3 regions of the Stenotrophomonas sp. 59 genome follow, and region 1 is predicted to be linked to each of the others. Evidence: predicted binding sites of a transcription regulator. Region 1 holds the regulator's gene; each other region holds the start of a gene.
The links. The regulator HrcA, encoded in region 1, represses chaperone genes, less so after heat shock. The targets are predictions, from matches to a motif close to TTNGCACTCNNNNNNNNNGAGTGCNAA.
Positions count from the first base shown of each region.

Region 1 (10,546 bases):
CAGGAAGCCGCCAGCGGCCGACGCCACCAGGAACGCGAACAGGTGCAGCTGCGCCTGTGCAACCGGAATGCCGAAGTGGTGGATCAGGTAGAAGGTGAAGTAGCTGCCGATGCTGGCCATGTAGAAGTACTTGCTGAAGATCAGCACCAGCAGGATCGCCAGCACCTTGGCCACGGTGCGCGGCGGATGGCGTGGAGCCATCGAGGCGGTGCTGGCCGTGCGCGGGGTGCCCAGGTGCAGCGCGTACCAGCGGCCGACATAGGTCAGCAGCGCAATGCCGATCAGCGCGGCGCCGGCAAACCACGATGCTGCGTGCTGGCCATACGGCACGATCACCGCGGCGGCGATCAACGGGCCAAGCGCAGTGCCGAAATTGCCGCCGACCTGGAACACCGACTGCGCGAAACCGTGCCGGCCGCCCGAGGCCAGCCGGGCGATGCGCGAAGCTTCCGGATGAAAGATCGCCGAACCGATGCCGACCATCGCCGCGGCCATCAGCACCACCGCGTAGTTCGGTGCGAAGCCGAGCAGCAGCATGCCGCACAGGGTCGAGGCCATGCCGATCGGCAGCGAGTACGGCGCCGGGCGACGGTCGGTGGCCGCACCAATCAGCGGCTGGAAGATCGAAGCGGTGAGCTGGTAGGTCAGCGTGATCAGGCCGATCTGGGTGAAGCTCAGGTTGAAGCCGCCCTTGATCACCGGATAGATCGCCAGGATCAGCGACTGCATCATGTCGTTGACGACATGCGAGGTGGAAATGGCGGCCAGCACGCCGGGAGCCACCGGGCGTGAGGGTGTTGCGGGGGAAGCCAAGGCGGACATGGACGCAGTCAGGTTGGGGGCGAGCCACGCATGCTACGGTTGCGCCCTCTTCCCTTCTGCCGCGTTCGGGTCATGCCCTATCGCAAAAAGGACATTGCCAGCGATGTCGATCCGGCCGCACCGTGGCGGGAGGTGCCGCTGCATCGCCCTGTCACCTACCGGGTTACCCAATACCCGGCCGGCACCCATATCGCCGGGCACAAGCACCAGCGCCACCAGCTGGTCTACGCCATCTCCGGGCTGATGGTGGTGCGCTCGGAAGTGGGTCGCTGGGTCGTGCCCTCGACCCGCGCGATCTGGATGCCGGCGGGCATGGTGCACGCGGTGGACTGCATCGCCGCCGTGCACATGCGCAGCCTGTACATCGATCCATCGTTCGCCCCGCAGTTGCCAGCCGAACCGTTCGCGGTACAGGTGGCACCGCTGCTGCGCGAACTGCTGCAGGCAGCCACCCTAATCAAGGGCGAGCACATCGAAGACAGCCGCGATGGCCGCGTGGTGCGCCTGCTGCTGGACGAACTGCATCGCATGGACGTGCTGCCGCTGCACCTGCCCGCCCCGACCGACCCGCGCCTGCGGCGGATCTGCCAGCACCTGCAGAAGCATCCGGGTGACGACGCCACGTTGCAGGACTGGGCGCAGGCGCTGGAGGTGGACGTGAAAACCATCCAGCGGCATTTCGCCGGCGAACTGGGCATGACCTTCGGGCAGTGGCGGCAGCAGGCACGGCTGCTGGCCGCATTGGAGCGGCTGGCGGTCGGCGACAAGGTCATCGATGTTGCGCTGGCGATGGGGTATGACAGCCCGAGTGCGTTCACCAGCATGTTCAAACGGCAGCTGGGGCAGACGCCGGCGGCGTTTTTCCGGTGAGCATTTCCCGGTAGCGCCGGGCCATGCCCGGCGGAATGCAGCCGCGCCCGCATACGAAAACGCCGGGCATGGCCCGGCGCTACCGTTCAACGCTTGCGTTGAAAACTCAGGACGTCATCCGGTCCCAGAAGCCCTTCACGCCATCCATGAAGGTGGCCGACTTCGGCGAATGCTTGCGCGCTTCCTCGCCGACGAAGGTGGCTTCGAACTGCTCCAGCAGCTTGCGCTGGTCGTTGGTGAGGTTGACCGGGGTCTCCACCACCACGCGGCAGTACAGGTCGCCTTCGCTGCGGCTGCGCACCGAACGCACGCCCTTGCCCCGCAGGCGGAACAGCTTGCCGGTCTGGGTCTCGGCCGGGATACGGATCTCCGCTTCGCCGCCCAGGGTGGCCACGCGCACGGTGTCGCCGAGTGCTGCCTGCGAGATGCGGATCGGCACTTCGCAGTGCAGGTCGTCGCCATCGCGCTGGAAGATGGCATGCTCGCGCACGCGCACTTCCACGTACAGGTCACCCGGCGGCGTACCGGCCGGGCCGGCCTCGCCCTCGCCCTGCAGGCGGATGCGGTCGCCGGTATCGACGCCGGCCGGCACCTTCACCGACAGCACCTTGTCTTCCTCGACACGGCCGTTGCCATGGCAGGTCTTGCAGGGCTTGGCGATGATCTGGCCACGGCCGCCGCAGTTGTGGCAGGCCTGCTGCATGGCGAAGATGCCGCGCTGGATGCGCACCTGGCCACGGCCATGGCAGACGTTGCAGGTCTCGACCTTGCCGTCTTCCGAGCCACTGCCATCGCAGTCGCCGCACTCGGCCAGGGTCGGAATCTCGATGCGGCGCTCGACGCCGCGCACGGCCTCTTCCAGGTCCAGCTCCATCACGTAGCCGATATCGGCACCGCGACGGGCCTGGCGCGGACCACCGCCGCCGCCACCAAAGATGTTGCCGAAGATATCGCCAAAGATATCGTTCATGTCCGGGCCGCCCGGACCGCCGCCACCGCCCATGCCGTGCTCGAACGCGGCGTGGCCGTGGCTGTCGTACATGCGGCGCTTGTTGCCGTCGGACAGTACTTCGTAGGCTTCCTTGCACTCCTTGAAGGAGGCTTCGGCCGCCGCATCACCCGGGTTGCGGTCCGGGTGGAACTTCATCGCACAGCGACGGTACGCCTTCTTCAGCTCGTCGTCGGTGGCGGTGCGGGCAACGCCCAGCACTTCGTAGTAATCGCGCTTGCTCATATCGTGAATCTGGTTCCGGAAAGTCGGGATTCGTCAAAGCGGAAGAGCGGAACCAGGTCCGCTCTTGCGTCGGGCGCCCCGACACGCCGGTGGGCGGTCAGGACCCTGATGCGACAACGGGACGCTGGTGGCCAGCGTCCCGTGTCGGTCCGGATCAGGACTTCTTGTCGTCCTTGACTTCGGTGAACTCGGCGTCGACCACGTCATCCTGCGCCTTGCCTGCGTTGCCGGCGTCGGCACCCGGGGCAGCACCGCCCTGGTCGGCCGAAGCAGCGGCGAACAGCGACTGGCCCGCTTCTTCCAGCACCTTCGACTTGGCTTCGATCTGTGCCTTGTCGTCACCCTTCATCGCGGTTTCCAGGTCGGCCAGCGCCGCCTCGACCTTGCCGATGACATCGCCGCCGACCTTGCTGCCGTGCTCGGTGATGGCGCTGCGGGTGCCATGGATCAGGGCGTCGGCCTGGTTGCGGGCCTGCACCAGCTCCTGGAACTTCTTGTCTTCCTCGCGGTTGGCTTCCGCGTCGGCGACCATGCGCGCGATCTCTTCCTCGGACAGGCCCGAACCGGCCTTGATCTCGACCTTCTGTTCCTTGTTGGTCTTCTTGTCCTTGGCCGACACGTGCAGGATGCCGTTGGCGTCGATGTCGAAGGACACTTCCACCTGCGGCAGGCCACGCGGGGCCGGCTCGATGCCGGACAGGTCGAACTTGGCCAGCGACTTGTTGAAGCGGGCCTGTTCGCGCTCACCCTGCAGCACGTGCACGGTCACGGCCGACTGGTTGTCCTCGGCGGTGGAGAACACCTGCGAGGCCTTGGTCGGGATGGTGGTGTTCTTCTCGATGATCTTGGTGAACACGCCACCCATGGTCTCGATGCCCAGCGACAGCGGGGTCACGTCCAGCAGCAGCACGTCCTTGACGTCGCCACCCAGCACGCCACCCTGGATCGCCGCACCCAGTGCCACGGCTTCGTCCGGGTTGACGTCCTTGCGCGGTTCCTTGCCGAAGAACTCGGTCACCGCCTGCTGCACCTTCGGCATGCGGGTCTGGCCACCGACCAGGATCACTTCGCTGATGTCGCTCGAGCGCAGGCCGGCATCGTTCAGGGCGACGCGGCACGGCTCGATCGACTTCTTGATCAGGTCTTCCACCAGCGCTTCCAGCTTGGCGCGGGTCAGCTTGATGTTCAGGTGCTTCGGACCCGACGCGTCTGCGGTGACGTACGGCAGGTTCACTTCGGTCTGCTGGGCGCTGGACAGCTCGATCTTGGCGCGCTCGGCAGCGTCCTTCAGGCGCTGCAGGGCCAGCGGATCCTTGCGCAGGTCGATGCCCTGGTCCTTGTTGAACTCTTCAACCAGGTACTCGATGACGCGGTTGTCGAAGTCTTCGCCGCCCAGGAAGGTGTCGCCGTTGGTGGCCAGCACTTCGAACTGCTTCTCGCCGTCGACGTTGGCGATCTCGATCACCGAGACGTCGAAGGTGCCGCCGCCCAGGTCGTACACCACGATCTTGCGATCCTTGTTGTCGCCCTTGTCCAGGCCATAGGCCAGCGCGGCCGCGGTCGGCTCGTTGATGATGCGCTTGACGTCCAGGCCGGCGATGCGGCCGGCGTCCTTGGTCGCCTGGCGCTGGCTGTCGTTGAAGTAGGCCGGCACGGTGATGACCGCTTCGGTGACCTTCTCACCGAGGAAGTCCTCGGCGGTCTTCTTCATCTTTTCCAGCACCTTGGCCGAGATTTCCTGCGGGGCCATCTTCTTGCCGTCGCTGGTGGCCACCCAGGCATCGCCATTGTCATGGGCGAGGATGCTGTAGGGGACGTGCGCGATGTCCTTCTGCACTTCGGCGTCGGTGAACTTGCGGCCGATCAGGCGCTTCACCGCGTAGAAGGTGTTCTTCGGGTTGGTCACGGCCTGGCGCTTGGCCGAGGCGCCGACCAGGACTTCGCCGTCCTTGGTGTAGGCGACGATCGACGGGGTGGTGCGATCGCCTTCCGAATTCTCGATGACGCGGGCCTTGCCGCCGTCCATGATCGCCACGCACGAGTTGGTGGTGCCGAGGTCGATACCAATGATCTTGCCCATGGGGGAGACTCCTGAGGATGCTTGTTGGGGTCAGTCCGGCCGTTCGGCCGGTGGATGAATACGATGTGGGGGAGGCTCGTGGAACATTCAAGCCATCTCCCGAACGCTGTGTTCAGCGCCTGGAAAACCTTCGCCGGTCATAGCCCGACGATGCCGATCGGGGCCAGGTAGCGCCGGGCCATGCCCGGCGGCCTTGCCCCACGTGGCAATCAGTCGGCGGCCACCACCACCAGCGCCGGCCGCAGCAGGCGCTCGTTGAGCAGGTAGCCCTTCTGGAACACGGTCACCACGCTGCCCGGGGCAGCACCCGGGGTCGGCACCTGGCTGATGGCCTGGTGGTGTTCCGGGTTGAACGGCTGGCCGATCGGGTCCAGCAGCACCAGGCCGTTGTCGGCGGCGACTTTCAGCAGCTGCTTGTAGGTCAGCTCCAGGCCCTCGCGCAGCGGGTGCGGGTCGTCGCCGGCGGCCTTCAGGCCGGCATCCAGGCTGTCGAACACCGGCAGCAGCTCGCCCAGCAGCTTCTCGTTGGCGAACTTGCGGGCCTGCTCGATGTCACGGGCCACGCGCTTGCGCTGGTTCTCCAGGTCGGCGCGCTCACGCAGCGCATCGGCCTTGATCTGCTCGACTTCGGCGCGCAGGCGCTCCACTTCGTCGTTGACGCCGGCGGCGGCAGCCGCATCAGCGGCACTCTGCTGGGATTCGATATCTGGATGTTCGTGGTTCATGTCTGGGTCCCTGGCGGTCAATCTCCGCCTCCACCCACCCTAGTGTGGGCGGGATGCTGCGTTTCAAGCGTCGGATGTTCCCGGCGTGCGGCCGGCCGGCGAAAAGGCCGCGCCGAGCACATCGGCGGTGGCCTGGACCAGCGGGATCACACGGTCGTAGGCCATCCGCTTGGGGCCGATCACGCCCAGCACGCCCAGCACCTGGCCGTTGGCGGTGTACGGGGCGGTGACCAGCGAGACGCCCTGCAGCGGCATCATCCCGGTCTCCTCGCCGATGAAGATGCGCACGCCGGGCGCCTGGATGGTCCGCTCCAGCAGCTGCAGTATCTCGCGCTTGCTGGAGAACAGCTCGAACAGCTCGCGCAGGCGCTCCAGGTCGGACAGGTCCTGCACCCCCATCAGGCGGGTCTGGCCCGCCACCAGCATGTCGTCGGCAGCCGGCTGCAGGGCCTGCTCGGCCAGCTCGATGCTGTGCGCCAGCAGCTGCTCCAGCTCCGAGCGGGCGTCACGCAGTTCCAGCAGCAGGCGGGTGCGGATCTCGGCCATCGGCAGGCCGGCGAAATGGGCATTGAGGTAGTTGGCCACCTGCTCCAGCTGGCCCGGTGCGAACTCCTGCCGGGTCTCGATGACCCGGTTCTGCACCTCGTTGTCGGCGAACACCAGGATCGCCAGCACCCGTCGCCCGTCCAGCGCCACGAAATCGATCTGGCGGAAGGCGAACTGCTCGCGCCGCGGCGCGCTGACCACGCCGACGAAGTGGCTCATCGCCGACAGCAGCTCCGAGGCGCTGCCGAGCAGGGCCTGGGTGCTGCCGCCGCCAGCCAGCTCCTGGCGCAACCGGGCCAGCTCGCCCTCGCCCGGCGGCTGCATCTGCAGCAGGCTGTCGACGAACACCCGGTAGCCATGCGCGGTCGGAACGCGCCCGGCCGAGGTATGCGGCGAGGCCAGCAGGCCCAGGTCCTCAAGGTCGCCGAGGATGTTGCGGATGGTGGCCGGGCTGACCTCCAGGCCGGCCACGCGCGCCAGCGTCTGCGAGCCGACCGGCTCACCGTCCTGGATGTAACGCGCGATCAGCGTGCGCAGCAGATGGCGCGCACGCGGGGCAAGCTGGTCGGGAGAACCGTGCATGGAATCAACCTGTGAGACACGGACACTAGATAATGGCGGCGCATCACCTTGGCAAGTCATTGGACCTCCCTCGCCCGCGTGCTAGCGTTGCGCGGCTGCTGATACCCCCTTACCCATGCTCAGACATCTTTCGATCAAGGATTTCGCCGTCGTCCGCGCCACCGAACTGGAGTTCGGGCCAGGCATGACCGTGGTTTCAGGCGAGACCGGCGCCGGCAAGTCGCTGATGGTCGACGCGCTGGGCTTCCTGTCCGGCCTGCGCGCCGACAGCGGCGTGGTCCGCCATGGCGCCGCCCGCGCCGAGCTTTCGGCCGAGTTCGCGCTGGAGCAGCTGCAGGCCGCGCGCCAGTGGCTGGCCGACAACGAGCTGGACGATGAGGAACAGTGCCAGCTGCGCCGGGTGATCCGCGCCGATGGCGGTTCGCGGGCCTGGATCAATGGCCGCCCGGTGACCCTGGCGCAGCTGGGCGACCTGGCCTCGCTGCTGGTGGAGATCCACGGGCAGCACGAACAGCAGGCCCTGCTGACGCGCCCGTCGCAGCTGGCCTTGCTCGATGCCTATGCACGCAACGAAAACGAACGCCGCCAGGTGCGCCGCGCCGCCGCGGCCTGGCAGGCACTGGTCGATGAATCGCTGGCGCTGTCGCAACAGGGCGACGTCAGTGACCGGATCGGCTTCCTGGAGCACCAGCTGCGCGAGCTCGACCGTGAAGACCTGGAGCCGGAGTCGATTGCCGCACTCGGCGCCAGCCACCGCCGCCAGGCCCACGCCAGCGCCCTGCTGAGCGCCTGCCAGGCGGCCAGCAACCAGCTCAACGGCGACGACGGCAGTTCCGCACTGGACCTGCTGCAGCAGGTGCGCCACGAGCTGTCACGCCTGATCGAACACGACCCGCGCCTGGGCGAGGTGGATGGCCTGATCGAGAATGCCTCGATCCAGCTGCACGAAGCCCTGTCGCTGCTGGACCGGGTGCATGACGACCTCGACGCCGACCCGGAGCAGTTCGAAGAGAACGAGCGCCGTCTCGGTCGCCTGCACGACCTGGCCCGCAAGCACCGCGTGCCGATGGATGAGCTGGGCGCGCAGCGCGAGCGCATGCATGCCGAAGTGGAACAGCTGCGCGGTGCCGACGAGCGCCTGCAGCGCCTGGCCGGCGAGATCGACAAGGCCGCTGCCGCCTGGCGCGTGCAGGCCGAGGTGCTCACCGCCAGCCGCCGCAATGCCGCCGCCGAGCTGTCGGCTACCACCACCGGCATCATCGCCGAGCTCGGCATGGGCGGTGGCCAGTTCCTGATCGAGCTGGAGCCGCAGGACGCCGGCAAGCCCGATCCGCAGGGTGCCGAGCGCGTGGAATTCCTGGTCGCGGCCAATGCCGGCCAACCGCCGCGCGCCCTGCGCAAGGTCGCCTCGGGCGGTGAACTGTCACGTATCTCGCTGGCCATCGAAGTCGCCGCGCTGGACCTGGATGCGGTGCCGACCATGGTGTTCGACGAGGTCGACTCCGGCATCGGTGGCGCTGTGGCCGACATCGTCGGCCAGAAGCTGCGCGCGCTCGGCGAGAAGCGCCAGGTGCTGTGCGTGACCCACCTGCCGCAGGTTGCCTCCAAGGGCCACGCGCATTACCGGGTCAGCAAGGCGCCGGTGGAAGGCATGACCCAGAGCGCCGTGGAGAAGCTGGACAGCAAGGCGCGCGAGGAAGAGCTGGCGCGCATGCTCGGCGGCGTGGAAGTGAGCAAGGAGGCGCGCGCCGCTGCGCGCAAGCTGCTGCAGGTCTGAGGCCTGCTCGCGGTTATCCACGCATGGCGTGGATCTACAACCCACCCGCACGGTAGTGCCGGCCGCTGGCCGGCAACCCAACACCGGTGGACGATGAGCGTGAGGTTGCCGGCCAGCGGCCGGCACTACCGCCGTGGCTGCGCTAGGTCGACGTTCTCCACCAGGAAATCAAGAAACGCGCGCACCCGCAGCGGCAGGTAGCCGCCCTGCCCCAGGAACACCGCGTGCACCTCTTCCAGGTCACCGGGATTGGCTTCCTCCAGCACCGGCAGCAGGCGTCCGGCAGCGATGTCGGCCTGCACCTGGAACGCTGCCAGCCGTGCCATGCCCAGCCCACCCAGCACCAGCTGGCGCAGTGCATCGCCGTTGCTGGCACGGGCATTGCCGCTGGGCAGCAGCATCCGCTCGCGCCCGTCCTGAAGCAGCGGCCAGCCCTGCATCGCCCGCGCATGGCCGATGTCCAGCCGATTGTGCGACTGCAGCGCCTCGACGTCGGCCGGCAGGCCGTGGCGCTGCGCATAGGCCGGCGCGGCCACGATCATCATCCGCGTCGCGCCCAGCCGCCGCGCGACCAGGCTGGAGCTCTTCAGCGGACCGGCCCGCACCGCCACATCGGTGCGCTGCTCCAGCAGATCGATCACCTCGTCGTTGAGGGTCAGGTCCACGCCTACCTGCGGGTTGCGCTGCAGGAACGCCGGCAGCAGCGGCAACAGGAAATGCTGGCCGAACGGCACGTTGGAATTGACCCGCAGGCGTCCACGCGGCTCGGCGTGCGCACTGGCACAGCGCTCGGCCTCGTCGAGGTCGGCCAGCACGCGCAGGCCGCGCTCGTAGAACGCGCAGCCCTCGGGAGTCAGCTGCAGCTGGCGGGTGGAACGCTGCAGCAGGCGGGTCCCCAGCCGCTGTTCCAGTCTCGCCACCAGCTTGCTGACCGCCGACGGGGTCATCTCCAACGTTCGGGCGGCCGCGGAAAAACCCCCGGTCTCGATCACCCGCACGAACACTTCCAGTTCGCCGGATCGGTTGATGTCGGAGCGCGCCATGGCAATGAATCCAGTTCACAGATGATTGTCCATGCGCAGTCTAGTTCACAGATGTGTGCGGAATCACCATGGCCTTCCCTCCACCCGGGATTGCCCGATGAACCGCTTCAGCCAGCTCGTAGCCACCGCATTGATCGGCCTGTCCGGCGCCGCCAGCGCCGCCCCTGCCCCGCACTGGGTGGCCAGCTGGCAGGCCAGCCCGCAACCGGTCTGGGGAGCGGACTTCCTGTTCCCGTCACTGATACCGGCGTCGCTGCACGACCAGACCTTCCGCCAGACCGCGCGCATCAGCCTGGGCGGCCCGCGCCTACGGGTGCGGCTGAGCAATGCCTATGGCACCCAGCCGCTGCGGATCGGCGGTGCCAGCGTCGCGCCGCAGGCCGGTGCGACGCCGCATCAGCTCCGCTTCGATGGCCGGCCCGAGGTGCTGATCGGCCCCGGCCAGGAACGGCTGAGCGATCCGCTGTCGCTGGCGGTGCAGGACCGTCAAGCGCTGCAGGTCAGCGTCTTTGTGCCGGAGTCGACGCCGTTGCAGACCTTCCACTGGGACGGCCGCCAGACCAGCTGGATCGCCCCCGGCGACCAGAGCCTGGCGCGCGAGCTGGACCAGGCCAGCGCCACCACGGCCCGCCTGTTCCTGACCGGCATCGAGGTCGAGGCCCCGGCCAGCGCACGCAGCGTGGTGGTGATCGGCGATTCGATCACCGACGGCGCCACCGCCAGCCTCGACCGGGACCAGCGCTGGACCGACCACCTGGCCGCACGCCTGGCTGCGCAGCGGGTGGCGGTGGTCAATGCCGGCATCTCCGGCGGCCGGCTGCTGCGCGACGGCATGGGCGAAGCCGCGCTGGCCCGTTTCCAGCGCGA
Region 1 covers NZ_CP127408.1:1,798,585-1,809,130, reverse strand. Annotated here, with positions in the region: gene QP552_RS08435 (MFS transporter) at 1-822, opposite strand, end outside; gene QP552_RS08430 (helix-turn-helix transcriptional regulator) at 895-1,692, shown strand; gene dnaJ (molecular chaperone DnaJ) at 1,799-2,926, opposite strand; gene dnaK (molecular chaperone DnaK) at 3,081-5,006, opposite strand; gene grpE (nucleotide exchange factor GrpE) at 5,216-5,731, opposite strand; gene hrcA (heat-inducible transcriptional repressor HrcA) at 5,795-6,859, opposite strand; gene recN (DNA repair protein RecN) at 6,975-8,636, shown strand; gene QP552_RS08400 (LysR family transcriptional regulator) at 8,762-9,679, opposite strand; gene QP552_RS08395 (SGNH/GDSL hydrolase family protein) at 9,777-10,546, shown strand, end outside.

Region 2 (10,546 bases), 2.3 Mb from region 1:
GCTCGGGCCTGCTGCTGCAGTCGTCGGACAACCGCGGCATGACCCGCGACGAACTGAAGGTGGTCAGCAAGCTGGCGCCGACCGACAAACAGTTCACCGACCTGCTGTTCGCCTGGAAGGTGGCCAAGTTCGTGAAGTCCAACGCGATTGTGTACGCCAAGGACAACCGCACGATTGGCGTGGGCGCCGGGCAGATGAGCCGCGTCTATTCCGCGCGCATCGCCGGCATCAAGGCGGCCGATGCAAACCTGGTAGTCGAGGGTTCGGTGATGGCCTCCGATGCGTTCTTCCCGTTCCGCGATGGCATCGATGCCGCAGCGGCCGCCGGCATCAAGGCGGTCATCCAGCCGGGCGGCTCGATGCGCGATGCCGAAGTGATCGCCGCCGCCGACGAACATGGCCTGGCCATGGTGTTCACCGGCGTGCGCCACTTCCGTCATTGATCCTGGAGCGACACGGATGTCCACAGTTTCGATGAAATCGCTGGCCATGCTCGCCCTCGCGGGCGCGGCCGTGCTGGCCGGCTGCAAGCCTGCGGCCGCCCCGGTGCCTGCGTCGTCGCAACAGGCCGCCACGTCGGCCCCTTCCGAGCCGACGGCGCACGTGAGCCGCACCGCACGACTGCAGGCCTTCCTGGTCCAGCGCTACGGCAAGAACGCCAGGCTCTCCGGTGAATGGCACGGCAGCTGGAACGACGACGGCGAAACCCGCCCAATGGACTGGCACGTCTGCGCCGAGCAACCGGTGGTGAGCGGTGACAGCTGGCAGCAGTTGCTGGCGGTCTGCGGTGCTTTGTCCGAAGGCGCGCACATCGACGCAGGCACGATCGACTTCTTCGTGCTGCGTCCGAAGGGCGATGGCTTCGACGTGACCAGCGAGCTGACCGGCGAACGCTTCGGCAGCGGTGGCCAGCCCGGCACGGTCAGCGTCATCCGCGCCGGTAGCGACTTCCATGGCTTCCGCGTCGAGGACGGCTGGTTCGGGCAGGGCTTCTCGCTGCTCTCGCAGTCGCTGATCCTGCCAGGTCCGAACGGCCTGGTGGCCAGCGGCAGCGTCCGCAGCCATATCGACAATGATGCCCAGTACGAGTGCGACAACCTGGGGGCCAGCAGCGACCCGGAGACCGTCGAGGACTGCCGTACCCGCCGCTTCAGCATCGATTTCGCACTGCGCTTCGACGACAGCGATCGCAGCGCGCGCATCTGGCCGCTGCTGATCGAGGAAACCGGCACCACCTGTGGCGGCAAGCAGGTCCGGCAGGAACACCGCTTTACCCTGGACCCGAAGACCTGGGCCTATTCCTTCCCCGAATCGCTGCGACGCGAAGGCTGCGAGTGAGACACGCCCGCCGCCGGGGATATCGATCTTCCCTTCCCACGCAATCTGGAATCTCGTGATGAACGTACTTGTCATCGGCTCTGGCGGCCGCGAACACGCCCTGGCATGGAAGCTGGCCCAGTCCTCCCGTGTCACCGAAGTGATCGTGGCACCCGGCAACGCCGGCACCGCCAGCGAAGACAAGTGCCGCAACGTGGCGGTGAAGGTGACCGACATCGACGGCCTGCTGGCGCTGGCCCAGGCTGAAGGCGTGGCGCTGACCGTGGTCGGCCCGGAAGTACCGCTGGTGGCCGGCGTGGTCGACCGCTTCCGCGCCGCCGGCCTGCGCATCTTCGGGCCGACCGCCGCTGCCGCGCAGCTGGAAGGCAGCAAGGCCTACGCCAAGGACTTCCTGGCCCGCCACAACATCCCCACCGCGTTCTACGCCGTGCACACCGACGTGGACGCCGCCCTGTCCTACATCCGCGAGAAGGGCGCACCGATCGTGGTCAAGGCCGATGGCCTGGCCGCCGGCAAGGGCGTGATCGTGGCAATGACCCTGGCCGAAGCCGAGGACGCGGTGCGTGACATGCTCTCGGGCAATGCCTTCGGCGATGCCGGCGCCCGCGTGGTGATCGAAGAGTTCCTCGATGGTGAGGAAGCCAGCTTCATTTCGATGGTGGACGGCGTGCATGCGCTGCCGATGGCCACCTCGCAGGACCACAAGCGCGTCGGCGACGGCGACACCGGCCCGAACACCGGCGGCATGGGTGCCTATTCACCGGCCCCGGTGGTGACGCCGGAGGTGCATGCACGCGTGATGCGCGACGTGGTGAACCCGACCGTGCAGGGCATGATCGCCGACGGGATCCCGTTCACCGGCTTCCTCTATGCCGGCCTGATGATCGACGCCAGCGGCGCGCCGAAGGTGATCGAGTTCAACGTGCGCTTCGGCGATCCAGAAACCCAGCCGGTGATGCTGCGCCTGCAGTCGGATCTGGTCGAACTGGTGGAAGCGGCCATCGACGGCCGCCTGGACCAGATCGACGCACAGTGGGATCCGCGGCCGTCGTTGGGCGTGGTGCTGGCGGCGAAGCCGTACCCGGAAGCGCCGATCACCGGTGACGTGATTTCCGGCCTGGATGAAGTGCCGGCCACTGCCAAGGTATTCCACGCCGGTACGGCATTGGATGCACAGGGCCAGGTGCTCAGTGCCGGCGGCCGCGTGCTGTGCGTGGCAGCGCTGGGCGACAGCGTGCGTGATGCGCAGGCCAATGCCTACGCCGGCGTAGCCAAGGTGACGTGGGCAAACGAGTTCCACCGCAACGACATTGGTTGGCGCGCGATCGCACGCGAAGGGTGAGGCCCACGCGGCATCAGGGCATCCACGCATGGCGTGGATCTACCCAGCGTCAGTAGATCCATGCCATGCGTGGATGAGAACGCCGCGAAAAACAAAAAAGGCCCGGGAATGCCGGGCCTTTTCATTGCTTCAACGCCATCCCGCCTTACGCGGTGAACAGCGCCTTCATCTTCTTCAGCGCGTTCGCTTCAACCTGGCGGATGCGCTCGGCCGACACGCCGTACTCGTCGGCCAGCTCCTGCAGCGTCACCTTGCTGTCGGCATCCAGCCAGCGGCGGCGGATGATGTCGCGCGAACGGGCATCCAGCTCAGCCAGGCCTTCGCGCAGCAGCTGCATCTGGTTGTCTTCGCTGTCGGCACGCTCGTACGCCATCGACGGATCTTCGTCATTGGCGACCAGGAACGCGGCCGGCGACGGCGGTGCGTGTTCGTTGTCTTCGTCGGTCGGCGCATCGAAACCGATATCGCGACCGGACAGGCGCGACTCCATTTCCATGACCTCGCGCTCGGACACGTTCAGGTCCTTGGCCACCGCGCTGACCTCAGCCGCGTTCATCCAGCCCAGGCGCGTCTTCGACTTGCGCAGGTTGAAGAACAGCTTGCGCTGCGCCTTGGTGGTGGCGACCTTCACGATGCGCCAGTTCTTCAGGATGAACTCGTGCATCTCGGCACGGATCCAGTGCACGGCGAAGGAGACCAGGCGCACGCCCATCTCCGGGTCGAAGCGCTTGACCGCCTTCATCAGGCCGATGTTGCCTTCCTGGATCAGGTCGCCCAGGGCAAGGCCGTAGCCGTTGTAGCCGCGGGCCACGTGCACCACGAAGCGCAGGTGCGAATGCACCAGCTCGCGGGCGGCGTCCAGATCGTTGCCGTCGCGGAAGCGACGGGCCAGGTCCTGTTCGTCATCGACCGACAGCACCGGGATCTGGTGCACGGCACCGATGTAGGCGTCCAGCGAACCGAGCGCACTGGGAATCGGGAGATTGTTTGCCACAAGGGCAGTAGAGGTGTTCTGGCTCATAGGCACCCATCTTAGCAGTCCGGGATTTGGACTGCTAAAGGAGGAAAAAGTTCCAGCATCCTATTGATGCAACACTGGTCCCAAACAGAGCCCTACCGTAGCGCGATTTGATGACAGTGGCGAGCACGCTTTTCGGGATTCACAATCCCTTGGAATTCAAGCAATTACCCACCGGAAACCGGCCGATTCCGGTCAAGCGGAGCTGAACGGGTAGGCCAGGAGGCCCATTCAGGGCCGAAAACGTTGCCCGGTGTTCAGCCCCGGACCGGCACCGGCGCTCAGAGTGCCGAACGCGGCGGCAGCGACCAGTCGATCGGGGCCTGGCCGCGGCGCTGCAGGTACTCGTTGGCCATCGAGAAATGCCGGCAACCCAGGAAGCCACGGTGTGCCGACAACGGCGACGGGTGCGGCGACTTCAGCACGCGATGGCGACGGGTATCGATGACCTTGCCCTTCTGCTGCGCATAGGCACCCCAGAGCATGAACACCAGGCCTTCGCGTTCGCGGTTGAGCACGTCCACCACGTGGTCGGTGAAGCCCTCCCAGCCACGGCCCTGGTGCGCGCCGGCCTTGCCCTCTTCCACGGTCAGCACGGCATTGAGCAGCAGCACGCCACGTTGTGCCCACGGAATCAGGCAGCCGTGGTCCGGGCGCGGGAGGCCGAGATCGCTCTCGATCTCCTTGTAGATGTTCAGCAGCGACGGCGGCACCGGTACGCCCGGCGCCACCGAGAAACTCAGGCCATGCGCCTGGCCGCGGCCGTGGTACGGGTCCTGGCCGAGGATCACCACCTTCACCTGCTCGAACGGCGTGGCATCGAACGCGGCGAAGATCTGCGGGCCGGGCGGGAACACCGCCGCGCCACCGGCCTTGCGCTGGCGCAGGAAGCTGGACAACTCGCGCATCTGCGGCTGCAACAGGTAATCGCCGACATGCTGCTTCCAGCTCGGTTCCAGCTGGATCGTCGGGGTGTCCGCTACTTCATCAATCATTGCGCCACTTCATCGAATCAGGGGTCCATCGTTCAACCGGGCCAGCCGCAGCTGGAACAGCACCTTGGTGACCAGCAGCCGTTCTTCGATCGGCTTGAGCACCAGGTCGTTGGCACCGGACTGCAGCAGCCCGGTCTGGTTGTGCGGGTTGCCGTCGCCGGTCATCACCAGCACCGGCAGGCGGCGCTTGCCGTAGCCGAAGTCCACGCGCACGCGCTGCACCACGTCGCGGCCGCTCAGTTCACCCTTCAGGGTGACGTCGGTCAGCACCAGGTCGATGCGGTGGCGGCTGCGGCCCAGCGACTCGGCAGTGAGCAGGGTGAACGCCTCTTCGGCGCTGACCACGTGCAGCACGTTCAACTGCTGGCGTTCCAGCATGCGCTTGGTGGCCTCGGCCACCACGCGGCTGTCCTCGATGTAGAGGATGGTGGCGCCGGGAATGGTCTGCGGCTGCACATAACCGCGGATGAAGGTCGCCAGCGCCTCGTGGCCGAGCGATTTGTCGAAATAGTCGGTGACGTACTCGGTGAAGCGACGCTGCTCCAGGTGCTGCTGTGCATCGCCGGACACCACGATCACCGGCACATAGGCCTGCCCCGCGGCTTCGCGCACCATCCGCGCCAGTGCCAGGCCGTCGCCATCGCGCAGGGTCAGCGAGGTGGTCACCAGGTCCACCGGACCCTGCGCCAGCGCCTGCTGCGCGTCCTCGATGCTGTCGCAGCCGATCACCTCCACGCCGGGCAGGTCGCGCTTCAGGACATCGGCGATCAGCTTGCGCACCAGCTTCGAGCCATCGACCACCATCACCCGCGTCGCGGGCCCTTCCAGGTGCTTCAGCGCTTGCGGTTGCATGCCGGTCTCAGGTGTCGGTCGGGCGCGTCTGGCGCAGGAAGTGGCCGGTCACCAGCCACGCGCCCAGCCAGCCCAGCAGCAGTGTGCCGAGCAGGACCAGGCCGCCATGCAGCAGGTCCAGGCCGTGCAGCACGAACGGGCTGCCGTAGCTGCGGGAAAGTTCAGCCAGCGGCAAGCGCAGCGCGGCACCGGCGGCGCCGATCAGGGCCAGCGCCACCGCACCGGCACCCAGGCCGTACCACGCGCCCAGGTACAGGAACGGGCGGCGGATGAAGCCGTCACTGGCACCGAGCAGCTGCAGCACGCCGATCTCCTCGCGGCGGGCCTGGATGTCCAGGCGCACGGTGTTGCCGACCACCAGCGCGGCGCCGACGCCGAGCAGCACCGACAGCACCTGCACCAGCCGCGCACCGAACGCCAGCCAGGCATCCAGGCGCTGGCGCCACAGTGCATCGTGCTGCACCAGGTCGGCCTCGGGCAGGCTCTCCAGCGCGCGTGCCAGGCGTGCATCGTCCTTGCCCTGGCCGGGGGTGATCACCAGCAGCGAGGGCAGCGGGTTGTCATTGAGTGCGTCGATCGCCTCGCCGAGGCCGGCATCGCGCAGTTCCTGCAGGCCCTGCTCGGGCGTGCGCACGTTCACTTCGGCCACGTCATCGCGGTCGCGCAGCTGGCCGGCCAGGCGCAGCGCGCCGGGGCCATCGACATTGCCCTTCAGGAACACGTTGATGTCGCGCGACTGCTGCACGCTGCCGGCGAACTGCTTGAGGTTGTCCAGCGCGATCGACAGGCCCAGCGGCAGGGCCAGCGCCAGCGCCATGACCATCACCGTCAGCAGGGTCGCCCACGGCTTGCGGAAAGCACGGCCGAGGCTGAACACCACGCTGTGCACGTGGTGCTGGAACCAGACGCCCACGCGCGAGGGGGCGGCGGCTTCGCTGTTTTCGTTCTTCGCCATGGGTTACTCCGCCAGGTCCTGCGGCGAGATGTCATCCACCAGCCGGCCGTGGTCGAGGATCAGCACGCGCTTGCGCATGCGGCGCAGCAGCGGCAGGTCGTGGCTGACCACCAGTACGCTGGTGCCGCGCGAGGGCAGTTCGGCGAACAGGGCCATGATCTCCGCCGCCAGGGTCGGGTCGAGGTTGCCGGTCGGCTCGTCGGCCACCAGCAGCTTGGGTTCGCCGACGATGGCGCGGGCGATGCCGACGCGCTGCTGCTCGCCGGCCGACAGCTGCGAAGGCAGCGCCTTCTCGCGATGGCCCAGGCCCATCCGCTCCAGCACCGAACGCACGCGCTTGCCGATATCGCCACGGCGGGTGCCGCGCAGGATCAATGGCAGCGCCACGTTCTCGGCGATGGAACGGTCCATCAGCAGGCGGTGGTCCTGGTAGACCGCGCCGACCGCACGCCGATGGCGTGGGATGTCGCCGCCGCGCACCTTCAGCAGGTTGCGCTCGTCGAACACCACCGCGCCGCGGCTGGGCCGCTCGTCGAGGTGGATCAACTTGAGCAGGGTGCTCTTGCCCGCACCGGAATGGCCGGTGACGAACAGCATCTCGCCCGGCGCGACCTCGAAGCTGACATCGGTCAACGCCTCGTGGCCACCGGCGTACTGTTTGCTGACATTGTCGAAGCGCAGGACACTCATGCCCCGATTATGCAGGAGCGGCGCGACGGATCGGTAGCGCCGGGCCATGCCCGGTGAAAACCTTCCGGCATCGCGGCCCCGGACGGAGGCCGCTTCGCTCGCCGGGCATGGCCCGGCGCTACCGGCTTAGTTGCCCGACAGCATCCGGCGGATCTTGCGGCCGATGCGGGTCAGGAACGAATCGCCGGTATCAGCGGCCGTGCGCACCGGCTTGGCCACCACCTGCACCGGGGTGACCGGGCTGGCGCCGTTGCCGGTATTGGCCTGCACGCCCTCGGCACCCTCGACCGGACGGCCGTGGCGACGACGACGGCGCTTGCGCGGCTTGTGCTCGCCGTCCACCGCACCTTCCGGTGCGCCTTCGGCACGCGGCGGGCGCGGCGGGCGCGGAGCCTGGGCGGTGGCGCCTTCGACGCCGGCGGCCGGGGCGGCAGCGCCCTGCTCGCCTTCCACGCGTGGCTTGCGCGGGCCACGCGAACGGCGTTCGCCGCTGCGCTCACCGTCACGGCCACCACGGCCACCACCGCCGCCGGAACGGCCGCCACTACGGCCGCCACCCCGACGCTCTTCCTCGGCGGCACGGGCTTCGCGCGCTTCGCGGAAGATCTGGCCGACGCTTTCGTTGTCCTCGCCTTCCTCGCCTGCAGCCGGTGCCGGGCGTTCCGGGCGCGGCAGCGGCGTCAGCAGTTCCTTGGTGACCGGCTCGGACGGAATCTTCTGCTCGATATAGGCCTCGATGTCCGGCAGGCCCATGGCGTAGCGCTCGCAGGCGAAGCTGATCGCGTCGCCCTCTTCACCCAGGCGCGCGGTACGACCGATGCGGTGCACGTAGTCTTCGGCATCGAACGGCAGGTCGTAGTTGTAGACGTACTTGATGCCGTCGATGTGCAGGCCGCGCGCAGCCACGTCGGTGGCCACCAGGATTTCCAGCTGGCCCTTCTGGAAGCGGTTGAGCAGGCTCTCGCGCTTCTTCTGCGGCACGTCGCCGGACAGCACGCCCACGCGGTAGCCGGCCTTTTCCAGCGAACGCGCCACGCGCTCGACGAACACCTTGGTGTTGACGAAGACCATGGTGCGCGCGCCTTCGCTGCGCGACAGCAGGCCGAGCAGCAGCGGGATCTTCTCGTCGTCGGCCGGGAAGTAGATGCGCTGGCGCACGCGGGCAGCGGTGATGGTCTCGGCTTCGACCACCAGCTTCTGCGGCTCGTTCATGTGCTCGTAGGCCAGCTCCAGCACGCGATGGCTGAGGGTGGCACTGAACAGCAGGGTCTGGCGGGTGGTGCGCTCCGGCATGCGGCGCAGCAGGAAGCGGATGTCCTTGATGAAGCCCAGGTCGAACATGCGGTCGGCTTCGTCCAGCACGCAGATCTCGCAGGCGTGCAGCGAGACCACCTTGTGCTGCTTGACGTAGTCGATCAGGCGGCCCGGGGTGGCGATGATCACGTCCACGCCCTGCTGCAGCAGTTCGCGCTGCTTGTCGTAATCCACGCCGCCGTAGACCAGGGCGAAGCGCAGGCCCAGGTCGGAACCGAACTTCACCGCATCCTTGTGGATCTGGATGGCCAGTTCGCGGGTCGGGGCGAGGATCAGCGCGCGCGGATCTTCCGGCTTGCGGTCGGCCAGCGCCGGACGCGTCAGCAGGCGGTTCACGACAGCGACCAGGAAGGCCAGGGTCTTGCCGGTGCCGGTCTGGGCCTGGCCGGCAACATCACCGCCGGGCAGCGCGACCGGCAGGGTCAGCGCCTGGATCGGGGTGCAGCGGGTGAATCCGGCTCCTTCAAGCCCGGCCTGCAGGGCCGGATGCAGCTCGAAGGAGGAAAAGGTCAAATCGGTCAGCGGTTTGTCGCTCATGAGTCCGTCTTGGTATGGCCGCCGGCCCGTGGGGCGGCTGGCACTTCATCGTCTAGGGGCACCGTCGCAAACTGCGGCCCCTGCGGCGGGTTGGCAGGCTGGGACCACCCGGTCCGTGCGCCGCACAATGGCCCAGTTTAACGCACTCGGGCCGGCAAACCGGAATGCCCTGTCTCACCAACCAGAGAGACGGCAAACCTTCACCCAGCCACACGGGACTTGAACGCCCCCGCCGGGCCCGCTGGTGTCGCCCGCTGCCACCCCCATCTCCAGGAAGACAGTGAAATCCGACACATACCGAGCTTCGAAGCGATCACGATACGCTGGGTTCCAGCCGGCGCCTGTCCCCGCCCTGCGATAGGGGTACACTGCCGGCCGTGAGCGTCCAGGCATCCCGCCGAACGCACCGCGGCAGTGCGCCGCGAGGCAACGACGAGGGTCGCGCCACCGGGCATGGCCCAGTTCACCCACCTCCGGCATGGCCGGGTGCAATCCAAGACGAGAAACCAAGATGAGCGACAAGGTTGTACATGTCGGCGACGCCGACTTTGATAGCGCAGTGCTGAATTCCAAGGAACCGGTGCTGGTCGATTTCTGGGCCGAATGGTGTGGCCCGTGCAAGATGATCGCCCCGGCGCTGGACGAACTGGCCGACGCCTACCAGGGCCGCGCCAAGATCGCCAAGGTCAACGTCGACCACAACCGTGCGCTGGCCGCCAAGTACCACGTGCGTTCGATTCCGTACCTGGTCGTTTTCAAGGACGGCGAGAAGGTCGGCGAGCAGATCGGTGCGGTGGGCAAGGCCCAGCTGGCCGGCCTGCTGGACAAGGCCCTGGCCTGATCCTGCTGTTTTCCGGCAGCCGCCGCCCGCGGCTGCCGGCGGGCGCCCCGCGTCCATGATGAATGCTGTTCCCGGCAGCCCTTGCACGGCGCCGCAGGCCGATGATAGTGTCGGCACATCCGGCCGCGTTCGCGTGCCGCACCCTCTGGACGCAGTTTCTTCCAGACCCATTCCCAACGTTCGCCGCCCCAGCCGGGCGCTCGCACCTTCAAGCGAGGAATAACGCTCTTGTCCGATAACACTTCCGAAACCGGCAGCGCCGATGCGCCCGCCGAAAAGCGCGTGCGCAAGCCCCGCGTGAGCAAGGCCGCCGCTCCGGCAGCCGCCGAAACCAGCGCCGCTCCGGCGCAGCCGACCCTGCCGCTGGCCGCCGCGCCCGAGGCACCGGCCCCCGCCCCCGCACCGAGCGCGCCCGCCGCCGAGGCCCCTGCCAGCAGTGGCGGTGGCGAAGGTGGTGAGGGTCGCGAATCCGGCCAGCCGCGGCAGCAGAACCACCAGGGGGGTGGCCAGAACCAGGGCCAGAACCCGTACAACCAGAACGGCCAGCAGGGCCAGGGGCAAGGCCAGGGCAACCGCCGTGACCGCTTCCGCAACCGCCGCGACCGTGACCGCAACAACAACAACCGCTTCCGCGACGACGGCATGCCCAATGACGGCGGCGAGC
Region 2 covers NZ_CP127408.1:4,114,673-4,125,218, forward strand. Annotated here, with positions in the region: gene purH (bifunctional phosphoribosylaminoimidazolecarboxamide formyltransferase/IMP cyclohydrolase) at 1-443, shown strand, start outside; gene QP552_RS18890 (hypothetical protein) at 460-1,338, shown strand; gene purD (phosphoribosylamine--glycine ligase) at 1,397-2,680, shown strand; gene rpoH (RNA polymerase sigma factor RpoH) at 2,826-3,701, opposite strand; gene ung (uracil-DNA glycosylase) at 3,980-4,693, opposite strand; gene QP552_RS18910 (response regulator) at 4,703-5,545, opposite strand; gene ftsX (permease-like cell division protein FtsX) at 5,553-6,500, opposite strand; gene ftsE (cell division ATP-binding protein FtsE) at 6,504-7,190, opposite strand; gene rhlB (ATP-dependent RNA helicase RhlB) at 7,317-9,041, opposite strand; gene trxA (thioredoxin) at 9,553-9,882, shown strand; gene rho (transcription termination factor Rho) at 10,111-10,546, shown strand, end outside.
Region 2: a site for HrcA is predicted at 3,713-3,739, ahead of rpoH (RNA polymerase sigma factor RpoH). Genes of this name have one in related genera too.

Region 3 (10,546 bases), 2.3 Mb from region 1:
ACGCCACGCTGCTTGCCCAGCACCCACAGCAGCCACAGCGCGGTGGCATACATCGGGAAGGCCAGCACGTGCTTGAGCGTTTCCATCCACGGGCCCGGCTTGGGCAGGCGGCGCGCCAGCGCCGGCACGAAGCCGATCAGCAGGAACGGTAGCGCCAGGCCCAGGCCGAGGAACAGGAAGACGGTCATCGCTTTCAGCGGCGGGGCAATGAAGGCGTAGGCAATCGCGCCACCCATGAACGGGCCGACGCAGGCACTGCCGACCACGCAGGCCAGCGCACCGGTGAAGAAGTCACCGGCCGGGCCGCTGCGGCTGGCCAGAGACTGGCCAAGGTTGCCGATGCCACCGCCGAGGGTGAACACACCGGACAGGCTCAGCCCCACCGCGAACATGATGTAGGCCAGTGCCGCCACCACGCCCGGATGCTGCAGCTGGAAGCCGATGCCGACGGCGTTGCCGATCGCGCGCAGACCGACCATCAAGGCGCCGATCACCGCGAAGGCGACCAGCACGCCCAGCGTGTACCAGAGCGCGTGGCTGCGCGCGCGCTGCGGGCTCTCGCCGCTCTGCGCCAGGCTCAGCACCTTCAGCGACAGGATCGGCAGCACGCACGGCATCAGGTTCAATACCAGGCCACCGGCCAAGGCCAACAACAGCACCCAGACGAACGAGCGGTCCGGGTTCGGCGTGGTTGCCGGCGGGCGCGTACGCAGTGCGTTGTCACCCTGCGCATCGGCGGCGAACTCATTGCCGGAGGCAACGTCACCCGCAGTGGTTGCCGCCGCATCGGTGTTGGGCACGGTCGGCAGCAGGCGCAGCGGTGCACCGTTGGCGGCTTCGCGCGGTGCACCGGCCAGCGGGCTGATCACCTCGCTGCGCGGGGGCGCCTGGTCGGCGCTGGCGCTGACCTTGCCGGCCGGGATCGACAGCTTCACCCGGCGGGTCATCGGCGGGTAGCAGATGCCATCGGTCTGGCAGCCCTGGAAGGTCACCACCAGGGTGCCGTCAACCGCGTCGGCAACGGAGCGGCGCAGCGGCAGCGGTACTTCCACCTGGTTGAAGTAGACCGATACATCGCCGAAGTGTTCATCACGATGCGACTGCGCAGCCGGCCAGCGCGGCGTGCCGGCCTGCACGCCGGTGCTGCCTTCCAGCTTCAGCGAGGTGCGGTCGCGATACAGGTAGTAGCCCGGGGCCGGGCTGAAGCGCAGCAGCAGGGTGTTGCCGTCGCTGGCGATGGCATCGAAGCCGAACGCCTGCTCGGACGGAAGCGGCAGCGCCTGGCTGTTGCTGGCGGCACCCGGCAGGCGCAGCCCGCCGCTGTTGCCGGCACCTGCCAGCGGATTGTTGAACGGGCTGGCGGCACCGGCACGCGCGGCAGGGGCCGCGGCCTGTGCGCCGGCACCGGGCAGGGTGACCTGCACCACGCGCTTCTGCGGCGGGTAGCAGACACCGGCGTCGGCGCAGCCCTGGTAGCGTACTTCCAGGCTGATGGTGCCGGCGGCGTCGGTCGGCGTGCCGGGCAGGGTGGCCTGCAGGCGTTCGCGATAGGTTTCGACTTCGCCGAAGAAATCGTCGTGGTGCTTGTCGCCCTTGGGCATCTGCAGCGCGCCGGCATTGAACGCCGGATCGGCCTTGACGCTGGTGCGGTGGCGATACAGGTAGTAGCCGGGGGCGATCTTGAACTGCAGTTGCACCTGGCCGCGCTCGGGGGCGGTGGCGGTCAGCGCGAACGCCTGGTCCACCGGCAGCAGGTCCTTCTCATCCAGCGCGAACGCTGGCAGCGAGAGCCACAACAGGGCGCACAGGGCGGCGCCACGCGCAAACAGAGTCTTCAATCAGTGTCCTCCCGGGTCTGTGCCCGGATCCAATCCAGATACGCCGGCAGGCCGGCCCGGGTTTCGACCGCGATGCACTCCGGGAGTTCATACGGATGCAGTTCGACGATCCGGGCAATCGCGTCATCGACGCGGCTTGCGGTGGTCTTCACCAGCAGCTGCAGCTCGGCGTCGGTGGTCACCTCGCCCTGCCAGCGGTAGGTCGACTGTGCGCCATCGAGGCGGGTCACGCACGCGGCCAGGCGCTCGCCGACCAGCGCGTGCGCGACGCGCTCGGCACTGGCCCGGTCCGGGCAGGTGGTCAACAGCAGCAGGACGGGATCGACGGTCGACATGGCCGTCGAGTATAGGGCCGCCGCCGGGTCAGGGCCCGGCGGCGGCAGTGGACCGCTGCGTTGCGCGGTCAGTTGGCCAGCTGGCAGGTCGCCGGCTTGGCCGAGGTGAACAGGCCCGGGGTCGCCCACTCGGGGTGGTCGATGAACGGGTTGCGGTTGCCCTGGAAGCTGTAGATCACGTCATTGCGCGCACGTTCGGCATCATCCGGCGGGTCGGACAGGTGCCAGTCGATCAGCGTGGACAGCAGGCCCATGTAGGCCGGCGAACTGCTGGTCTTGACGATCTTGCTGCGGTCGTCGGTCAGCTCCAGGTCCGGCTCGGACTGGCCGGTGGCCGCATCCTTGCCGCCCTCGTAGCGGATGGCCATGTACATCACCGCACGCGCCATGTCGCCCTTGCGCTTGCCCCACACCTCGAACGTGCCGGTGTTGCCGTCCGGCGTGCGCACCCAGTTGGAATTGCCCGGATAGCCACCGCTGCCGCCGCCCTGGCCGTTGTTGGCCTCGGTGGCGCGCTCGCCGCAGTTGGCGTCGCACTTGGCGAACGGCTTGTTGCCACGGTCGGCGTTCCACTGTGCATCGGTCAGGTACAGCATGTGGGTGTCGGTGTACGGCGCGTACGGCAGGCCCTTGTCACCGGTGGTGCTGGCAAAGCCCAGCGAGTTCGGCCAGGTATGTTCGCGGTTGTACTTCAGGCCACTGCCGCTGCCGGCGCGATCGGTCACCTTGGCGTAGCTGCGGTTGCGATACGCGTCGAGGATGCGGTTCGGGTTGTTCGGGTCCTCGTCGGCGATCTCCAGGATGGTCCAGGTGCTGGTGCCCGAGCCGCTGTACGGGTAGGCGGTGTGGCCCTTGATGGTGGCGTGCAGCGAGCAGCGCAGCTGGCTCGGGCTGGAGGTGTTCACCTTGGAGTAGTAGCCGGCCGGCACGCCCGGGTTGCCCGGGTCCGGATTGCCGCCGGTGCTGGCCACGGTGAACGCGATGCGGCTGTCGGCCGCCGGATGCGCGCCCTGCAGGTCGGTGATGCGCGCGGCGCGGATGTCGAAGCGGCAGGCTTCACCGGCCACCAGGGCAGTGTTGGTGGACAGTTTCACGCTGCGGCCGCTGGCCGGGAAGGTCAGCGGCACGCTGCCGGAGGTGCCGCAGCTCAGCGCGAAGGCGCCACTGGCCAGGTTCACCGTCTCGCTGAACACCACTTCCAGATCGGCCGCGGCCGGGAAGGTGCTGCTGCCCTGTGCCGGGGTGGTGGTGGACACCGACGGCGGCGTGTTCGGGCCCGGGGTGCCGCCGCCGCTGAAGGTCTGGCCGTTGTTGCAGCTGCCGAAGGTCTGCCTGGCCGACTCGGCCCAGGTGAAGTGCGCGTACTGGCTGCCGCTGCCGGTCAGCTGCAGCGAGGTGCCCGGGGCCGTGCTGTTGGTCTCGGCCACCGGAATGTTCTGGCTGGTCATGCCGGCGGCAGGGCCACCGGAGGCGGTGATGGCGCCCTCGTAGCTGAGGAACTGGACCACCTTGCCGCTGGCATCGACCAGGGCGATGCCATCGTTCGGGCCGTTCTGGATGCCGTTGGTCGGGTAGTTGACCACGGCGATGGTCGCGCTGCCGCAGCCTGCGGCGGTGCCGGCCGGGACCGGGTTGTTGGCGTAGACCGCGGCAGCCGAAGGATTGCTGCCGTTGTAGAGGTAAAGCCGATAGCCGGACAGGTCCTCTCCGGCGGTGGCTACGACCTCGATCGCTTCGCCGACGTCACCGGCGGCGGTGCTGTCGTCGTAGTGCAGTTCGTTGATGAAGACCTCGGCCTGGGCCGGCGCGGCGGCCAGCGCCAGCAGGCAGGCGGCGGCAAGCGGGGACAGCAATCGCATCGACAACTCCTTGTGATTGGGAATGCGCGGCCGAGCCTAAGGCCGATCCAGTGACACTTTGTCGTAAATGAACGTCAGATATCTGACAGTGCGACGCGGATCACCAAAAGTCGAGGGCGCTGAGAAGCGAATGGATGCGTTTCACCGGGCTGAACGTCTTCATGCAGGGGCGCGCTGTGCGGGCCTGGCCGCGCCGAAATTTTTTCCGGGGACGGCCTTGAAAGGCCCGGGGGCAGCTCCATCTCTGTCCTGCTCCCGATTCGTCGGGCTTTTTCGCGAGCAATGCTGGCAGTCACCTGGGGTGAGTGCTAACATCGCCAGACTTTTTCAGACCAATCAATAACTTAAGAGGTCTCTCATGAGCATCAAGCCGCTGCACGACCGCGTTGTGGTCAAGCCGATCGAAGCCGACGAAATCTCCGCCGGTGGCATCGTCATTCCGGATTCGGCCAAGGAAAAGTCCACCAAGGGTGAAGTCGTGGCCGTCGGCCCGGGCAAGCCGCTGGACAACGGCAACGTGCGCGCGCCGTCGCTGAAGGTTGGCGACAAGGTCATCTACGGCCAGTACGCCGGCAGCTCGTACAAGAGCGAAGGCGTCGAGTACAAGGTCCTGCGCGAAGACGACGTGCTCGCCATCATCGGCTGAGCCCCGGCGCGACCTGCTTCATCCCCTGATTCCAAACACCCAGCCGCCGGGCATGGCCCGGCGCTACCAATGAGGTAACTGCAATGGCTGCCAAGGATATTCGTTTCGGTGAAGACGCCCGTTCGCGCATGGTGCGCGGCGTCAACGTTCTCGCCAATGCCGTCAAGGCCACCCTGGGCCCGAAGGGCCGCAACGTCGTGCTGGAAAAGAGCTTCGGCGCCCCGACCATCACCAAGGACGGCGTCTCCGTCGCCAAGGAAATCGAACTGGCTGACAAGTTCGAGAACATGGGCGCGCAGATGGTGAAGGAAGTCGCTTCGCGCACCAACGACGACGCTGGCGACGGCACCACCACCGCCACCGTGCTGGCCCAGGCCCTGATCCGCGAAGGCGCCAAGGCTGTTGCCGCCGGCATGAACCCGATGGACCTCAAGCGCGGTATCGACAAGGCCGTCGTGGCCGCTGTTGCCGAGCTGAAGAGCATCTCCAAGCCGACCGCCGACGACAAGGCGATTGCCCAGGTCGGTACCATCTCGGCCAACTCGGACGAGTCGATCGGCCAGATCATCGCCGACGCGATGAAGGAAGTCGGCAAGGAAGGCGTGATCACCGTTGAGGAAGGCTCGGGCCTGGACAACGAGCTGGACGTGGTCAAGGGCATGCAGTTCGACCGCGGCTACCTGTCCCCGTACTTCATCAACAACCAGCAGTCGCAGACCGCTGACCTGGATGACCCGTTCATCCTGCTGCACGACAAGAAGATCTCCAACGTCCGTGACCTGCTGCCGGTGCTGGAAGGCGTCGCCAAGGCCGGCAAGCCGCTGCTGATCGTTGCCGAAGAAGTCGAAGGCGAAGCGCTGGCCACCCTGGTGGTCAACACCATCCGTGGCATCGTCAAGGTCGTGGCCGTCAAGGCACCGGGCTTCGGCGACCGTCGCAAGGCGATGCTGGAAGACATGGCCGTGCTGACCGGCGGCACCGTGATCTCCGAAGAAGTTGGCCTGTCGCTGGAAAAGGCCACCATCAAGGACCTGGGCCGCGCCAAGAAGGTGCAGGTTTCCAAGGAAAACACCACCATCATCGATGGCGTGGGTGACAAGGTCGCCGTCGACGCACGCGTCGGCCAGATCAAGACCCAGATCCAGGACACCTCCTCCGATTACGACCGCGAGAAGCTGCAGGAACGCGTGGCCAAGCTGGCCGGCGGCGTTGCCGTGATCAAGGTCGGTGCCTCGACCGAAATCGAAATGAAGGAAAAGAAGGATCGCGTCGACGACGCCCTGCACGCGACCCGTGCAGCCGTTGAAGAAGGCGTGGTCCCGGGCGGCGGCGTTGCCCTGGTCCGTGCGGTCACCGCGCTGGCCGGCCTGAAGGGTGCCAACGAAGACCAGAACCACGGCATCCAGATCGCCCTGCGCGCGATGGAAGCTCCGCTGCGCGAAATCGTTGCCAACGCCGGTGAAGAGCCGTCGGTCATCATCAACAAGGTCAAGGAAGGCACTGGCAGCTTCGGCTACAACGCCGCCACCGGCGAGTTCGGCGACATGCTGCAGTTCGGCATCCTGGACCCGACCAAGGTGACCCGTTCGGCGCTGCAGAACGCTGCTTCGATCGCTGGCCTGATGATCACCACCGAAGCCATGGTTGCCGAAGCTCCGAAGAAGGACGAGCCGGCCATGGGTGGCGCCGGTGGCATGGGCGGCATGGGTGGCATGGGCGGCATGGACTTCTAAGGTCCACGCCCGCGTCGGACGTTGCCGGCCCTGGCCGGCGCGTCTCCCCGATGCAAAGGAAAACCCCGCCGCGAGGCGGGGTTTTTTGTTGCACGGTTGCCGCCATGGCGCCGCGTCGCTACGCTCGGCGACCATGCCTACCTCGTTCATCGTCGTCGACGACTTCCTCTCTCCGGCCGATGCGCACGGCCTGCGCCAGGCCGGCCTGGGCCTGACCTACCCGGCGCAGGAGGGCGCGTTCCCCGGCCGTAATTCGCTCGAACGGCTGGAGCTGGACGGCCTGTCCGAGGCCGCATCGCGGCTGGTCAACGAGCCGCTGCGGCCGGTCAATCCGCTGCAGTCGCACGGCAAGTTCCGGCTGACCCTGGCCAGCGATGTCGGTCGCGCCAAGGTGCACACCGATCATTCGCACTGGTCCGGCATCCTCTACCTCAGCGCTCCGGAGCACTGCGAAGGCGGCACCGAATTCTTCCGCCATCGCCGCACCAACACCGAGCGCATGGCGCTGAACGCCCACGAGCTGGCCGCGCTGGGCTACGCCAATGGCGGCGACATGCATCGCGACATCATCGAGCGCGACAGTATTGACGACAGCCAGTGGGAGATGACCATGCGCATCCCGATGCGTTTCAACCGGCTGGTGCTCCTGCGCCCGTGGTTCTGGCATACCGCTGGCCCGGCCTTCGGCGACCGCCCGGAGAATGGGCGGCTGGTCTACCTGATGTTCTTCGAGCAGGCGAGTTGAGCAGAAGCCATCCACGCATGGCATGGATCTACTTCACGAACACCTTTCCTGCGCCGTATTCCCACCGCCAGGGCACGCCGGTGTCGCCCAGCACGAAGGCCACCAGCGCCGGGAAGGTCGCTTCGGCGCGCACATCGTTGCCCAGGATCACCACGCAGCGCTGCTGCCGCTCTACGCACACCAGCGTGTTGCCCACCGCATCATCGTGGCCGCCCTTGTAGAAGCCCGCGCCTTGCGGGCCACGGAACGTCACCACGCCCAGGCCCGCCGCCAGGTCCTTGCGCTGCTGCGCCTTCGGCAGCTCCGGTTGCAGGGTGGGGAACTGGCTGGCGGTGGTGATCGGCAGCTGTGGCCGCACCAGCTCCCTGCGCATCGCCGCTGACAGTCCATCGCCGCGCACGTAGCCAGCGGCGAAACGGGCCATGTCGGCGATGGTGGTATCCATCGAACCGGCCGCACGCACGCGGCTGCGCTCATCGTGCGGCTCGGCGGTGCCCTCCACGGTCCAGCCGTCTGCCAGGTTGGTGGCGAAGTCCTCGCGCCACATCATGCTGGTGCGGGTCATGCCGAAGCGGTCGAACACCCGCTGCTGCATCAACGTGCCCACATCCTCGCCCAGCCGCCCGCGCTCGATCACGAACTGCAGCAGGATCAACCCTTCGCCGGAATATCCGTAGCGGCTGCCCGGATCGAAGTGGAACTTCAGCCGGCCGTCCGGTTCGAGGAACCCGAAGTTGGCAAAGCCACTGGCGTGGTTGAGCAGCAGGCGAGGGGTGAGCTGGCGCCAGCGTGCATCATCGGCCAGCACGCTGTAGTCGGCGTACTTCTTCGTTTCGGGCGGATAGTCCGGCAGCGGCTTGTCGAGCGCTGTGGCGATGCTGGCATCCAGATCGATCCTGCGGTCCTGCGCCAGCTGCGCGACCAGATGGCCGAATGCCATCTTGGTCAGCGAGGCGGCATACATCACCGTATCGGTGCGCAGCGGCTCGCCTGCGGCGTTGCGTTCGCCGTAGGCAGCCACGTGCACCACCTTGCCGCCATCGATCACCGCCAGCGCCAGGCCACGCGCCTGTGCGGCCCGCATCAGCCGCTGCACTTCGGCATCGATGCGGGCCGGCGAGGGTACCGGGGGTGGTGCGGCCAGCACGGCCAGCGGGAACAGCGTCAGCAACAACAGGGCAGCACGGCGCATGCGTGGACCTCCTGGCGGGACGTGGCGCGATGCTACGCCAGCCCGCGGTCCGCGTCATGGCACGCCGGGGTCACGTCACCGCCGGCTGGCGCAGGCAGATCCGGGCGGCGCCGGCGCTGATGTCCACCTGGCTGGCGACCATGGCGTCGGCGCCGAGGATCAGTGCGGGGCGAGCCTCCAGCCCGATGGACCTGAACACCGACAGTTCGCTGATCCTGACCTCCATCGCCGGGTGCTGCCAACCGGTGCCGGACATGCCGGACAGGGTGTACAACCACGTCGCCTGCGGCTGGCCCCCAAGTCCCTGCGTGCCTTTCTCGCGGACCCGCAGGCGCTCATCGCTGCCGTCGATGCGCAGGCCCAGTGCGCGGGCGGCTTCGGCATTGAGCACGGTCTGCGCGGCACCGGTGTCGACCACCGCGATGGCTTCCACTCCCGCCTCACCCAGTTTCACGGTAATGAAGGCGAAGTGTTCCAGGCCGTCGCGCCGATCAGGCAGTGCATTGGCCTGGCACTGGCGACCATCGACGCCAAGCTGCCCGGGCTTCCACAGCGCCAGCTCACCACGGCTGAAGTCCCAGCGGGTATCCCAACGGCCGGTCAGGTCGTTGCCGATCAGGCCGTCGACGGCGGGGTCATCGTCCTTCTGCAGATTGGAAAGGTCGGCCTGCACACCGCTGACGCGCAGCTGCCATCCGCCAATCCGCCAGGAGGTCGTGTGCATGCGCTGCAGTGGCGCGCTCTGGGCGTTGGCCCCCTGCGCATGCGTGGTGGCGGACCGGGGATCCTCCAGCCCGTGGCGGCGGGCTACCCGACCGTCGACGAGGGTGACCCCAGCCGCGCTGTCGACCACGAAGCGCAGCGGTTCGGCGCTTCCGTTCAGTGAGACGGCCACTGCCGGATGGTTGCCCTGCATCCACATCGGCAGCACGTGTACAGGCGGGGCGGCGGCCAGCGCGGGGAATGCAGCGGCAAGCAGGGGCAGAACGGACAGGCGCACGTTGGATCTCCGGAGTAGAAGTGGAGGCCTATTGGCGCGCATCGGCGTATCCCGGGAATATCGGCATTGATACCGTCCTGATACACGCCTGCGGGATACTGGCCGCATGAACACTCCTGCCCGGGTCATCGTTGTCGATGACGATGCCAGCATCCGTGACGCCATCGCCGACTGCCTGCTGCTGCATGGCTACCAGGTGCGCGTAGCAGCCGACGCTGCAGGCCTGGATCTCCTGCTGCTGAACGAGCGTCCGGACGCCATCATCCTGGACTGAATGATGCCCGGCGAGGACGGCCTGTCGGTGTGCCGCCGGCTGCAGGCGCGGGCCATCCCGATCCTGATGCTGTCGGCGATGGGGGCCACACCGGACCGCGTGATCGGCCTGGAAATGGGAGCGGACGACTATCTGGCCAAGCCCTTCGATCCACGCGAACTGCTGGCGCGGGTGCGTGCCCTGCTGCGCCGGCAGGACAAGCTGCGCGCCCAGGTTGCCAGCGAGCTGCGGTTTGCCGGCTGGCGATTGCTACCCGATCAGCGCCGCCTGTTCACACCCGATGGCCGTGAACTCGCGCTCAGCCGGGGGGAGTTCGCCCTGATGCTGGCGTTGGCCGAGCGCCCCGGACGCGTGCTGGGACGGGAGCAGCTGCTGCAGTTGACCCATGGCGAAGACAGCGACAGCGTCGACCGCGCCGTCGATCTGGCGATCAGCCGGCTGCGCCGCAAGCTGGGCCAGGCGGCTCCCGGCGCGGAAGCGCTTGTGCAGACGCTGCGCGGCGAAGGCTATCGCTTCGGCGCCGAGGTACATGTGCTGTGAGGGCTCGTTGGTCCACTGCACGCTGGATCGCGATGGTGGCCCTGGCCAGCCTGCTGCTGGCCACGCTGGTCAGCGTCGCGGTGGTGGGCTGGATGCCACGACCCGCACCGCCCCCCATGCGGCTGGACCAGGCCATGCAGGTCGTTCGTGGCGAACGGCCCGCCATGCCGCTGGGGCTGCATCTCGAAACCCGTGCGTCGCCGCCGCAGGGCAGCAGCAATGGCTGGCTCACCCACCTGGTTGCATCGCAGATGGGCCTGCCGCTGGAACACGTGCGGTTAGTCTGGAGTGGCCGCGGCAAGGCGCCTGATGTGAAGGTCATCGAAGGCGGCATGGAGCTCGATGGAAATGCACGGACGGACGCGTTGCAGGCGCAGGTGTCAG
Region 3 covers NZ_CP127408.1:4,069,078-4,079,623, reverse strand. Annotated here, with positions in the region: gene QP552_RS18710 (protein-disulfide reductase DsbD) at 1-1,838, opposite strand, end outside; gene cutA (divalent-cation tolerance protein CutA) at 1,835-2,173, opposite strand; gene QP552_RS18700 (endonuclease) at 2,242-4,032, opposite strand; gene QP552_RS18695 (co-chaperone GroES) at 4,391-4,678, shown strand; gene groL (chaperonin GroEL) at 4,762-6,411, shown strand; gene QP552_RS18685 (DUF6445 family protein) at 6,545-7,156, shown strand; gene QP552_RS18680 (serine hydrolase domain-containing protein) at 7,185-8,348, opposite strand; gene QP552_RS18675 (aspartyl protease family protein) at 8,419-9,348, opposite strand; partial or broken gene QP552_RS18670 (response regulator transcription factor) at 9,455-10,162, shown strand; gene QP552_RS18665 (HAMP domain-containing sensor histidine kinase) at 10,195-10,546, shown strand, end outside.
Region 3: a site for HrcA is predicted at 4,318-4,344, ahead of QP552_RS18695 (co-chaperone GroES). Genes of this name have one in related genera too.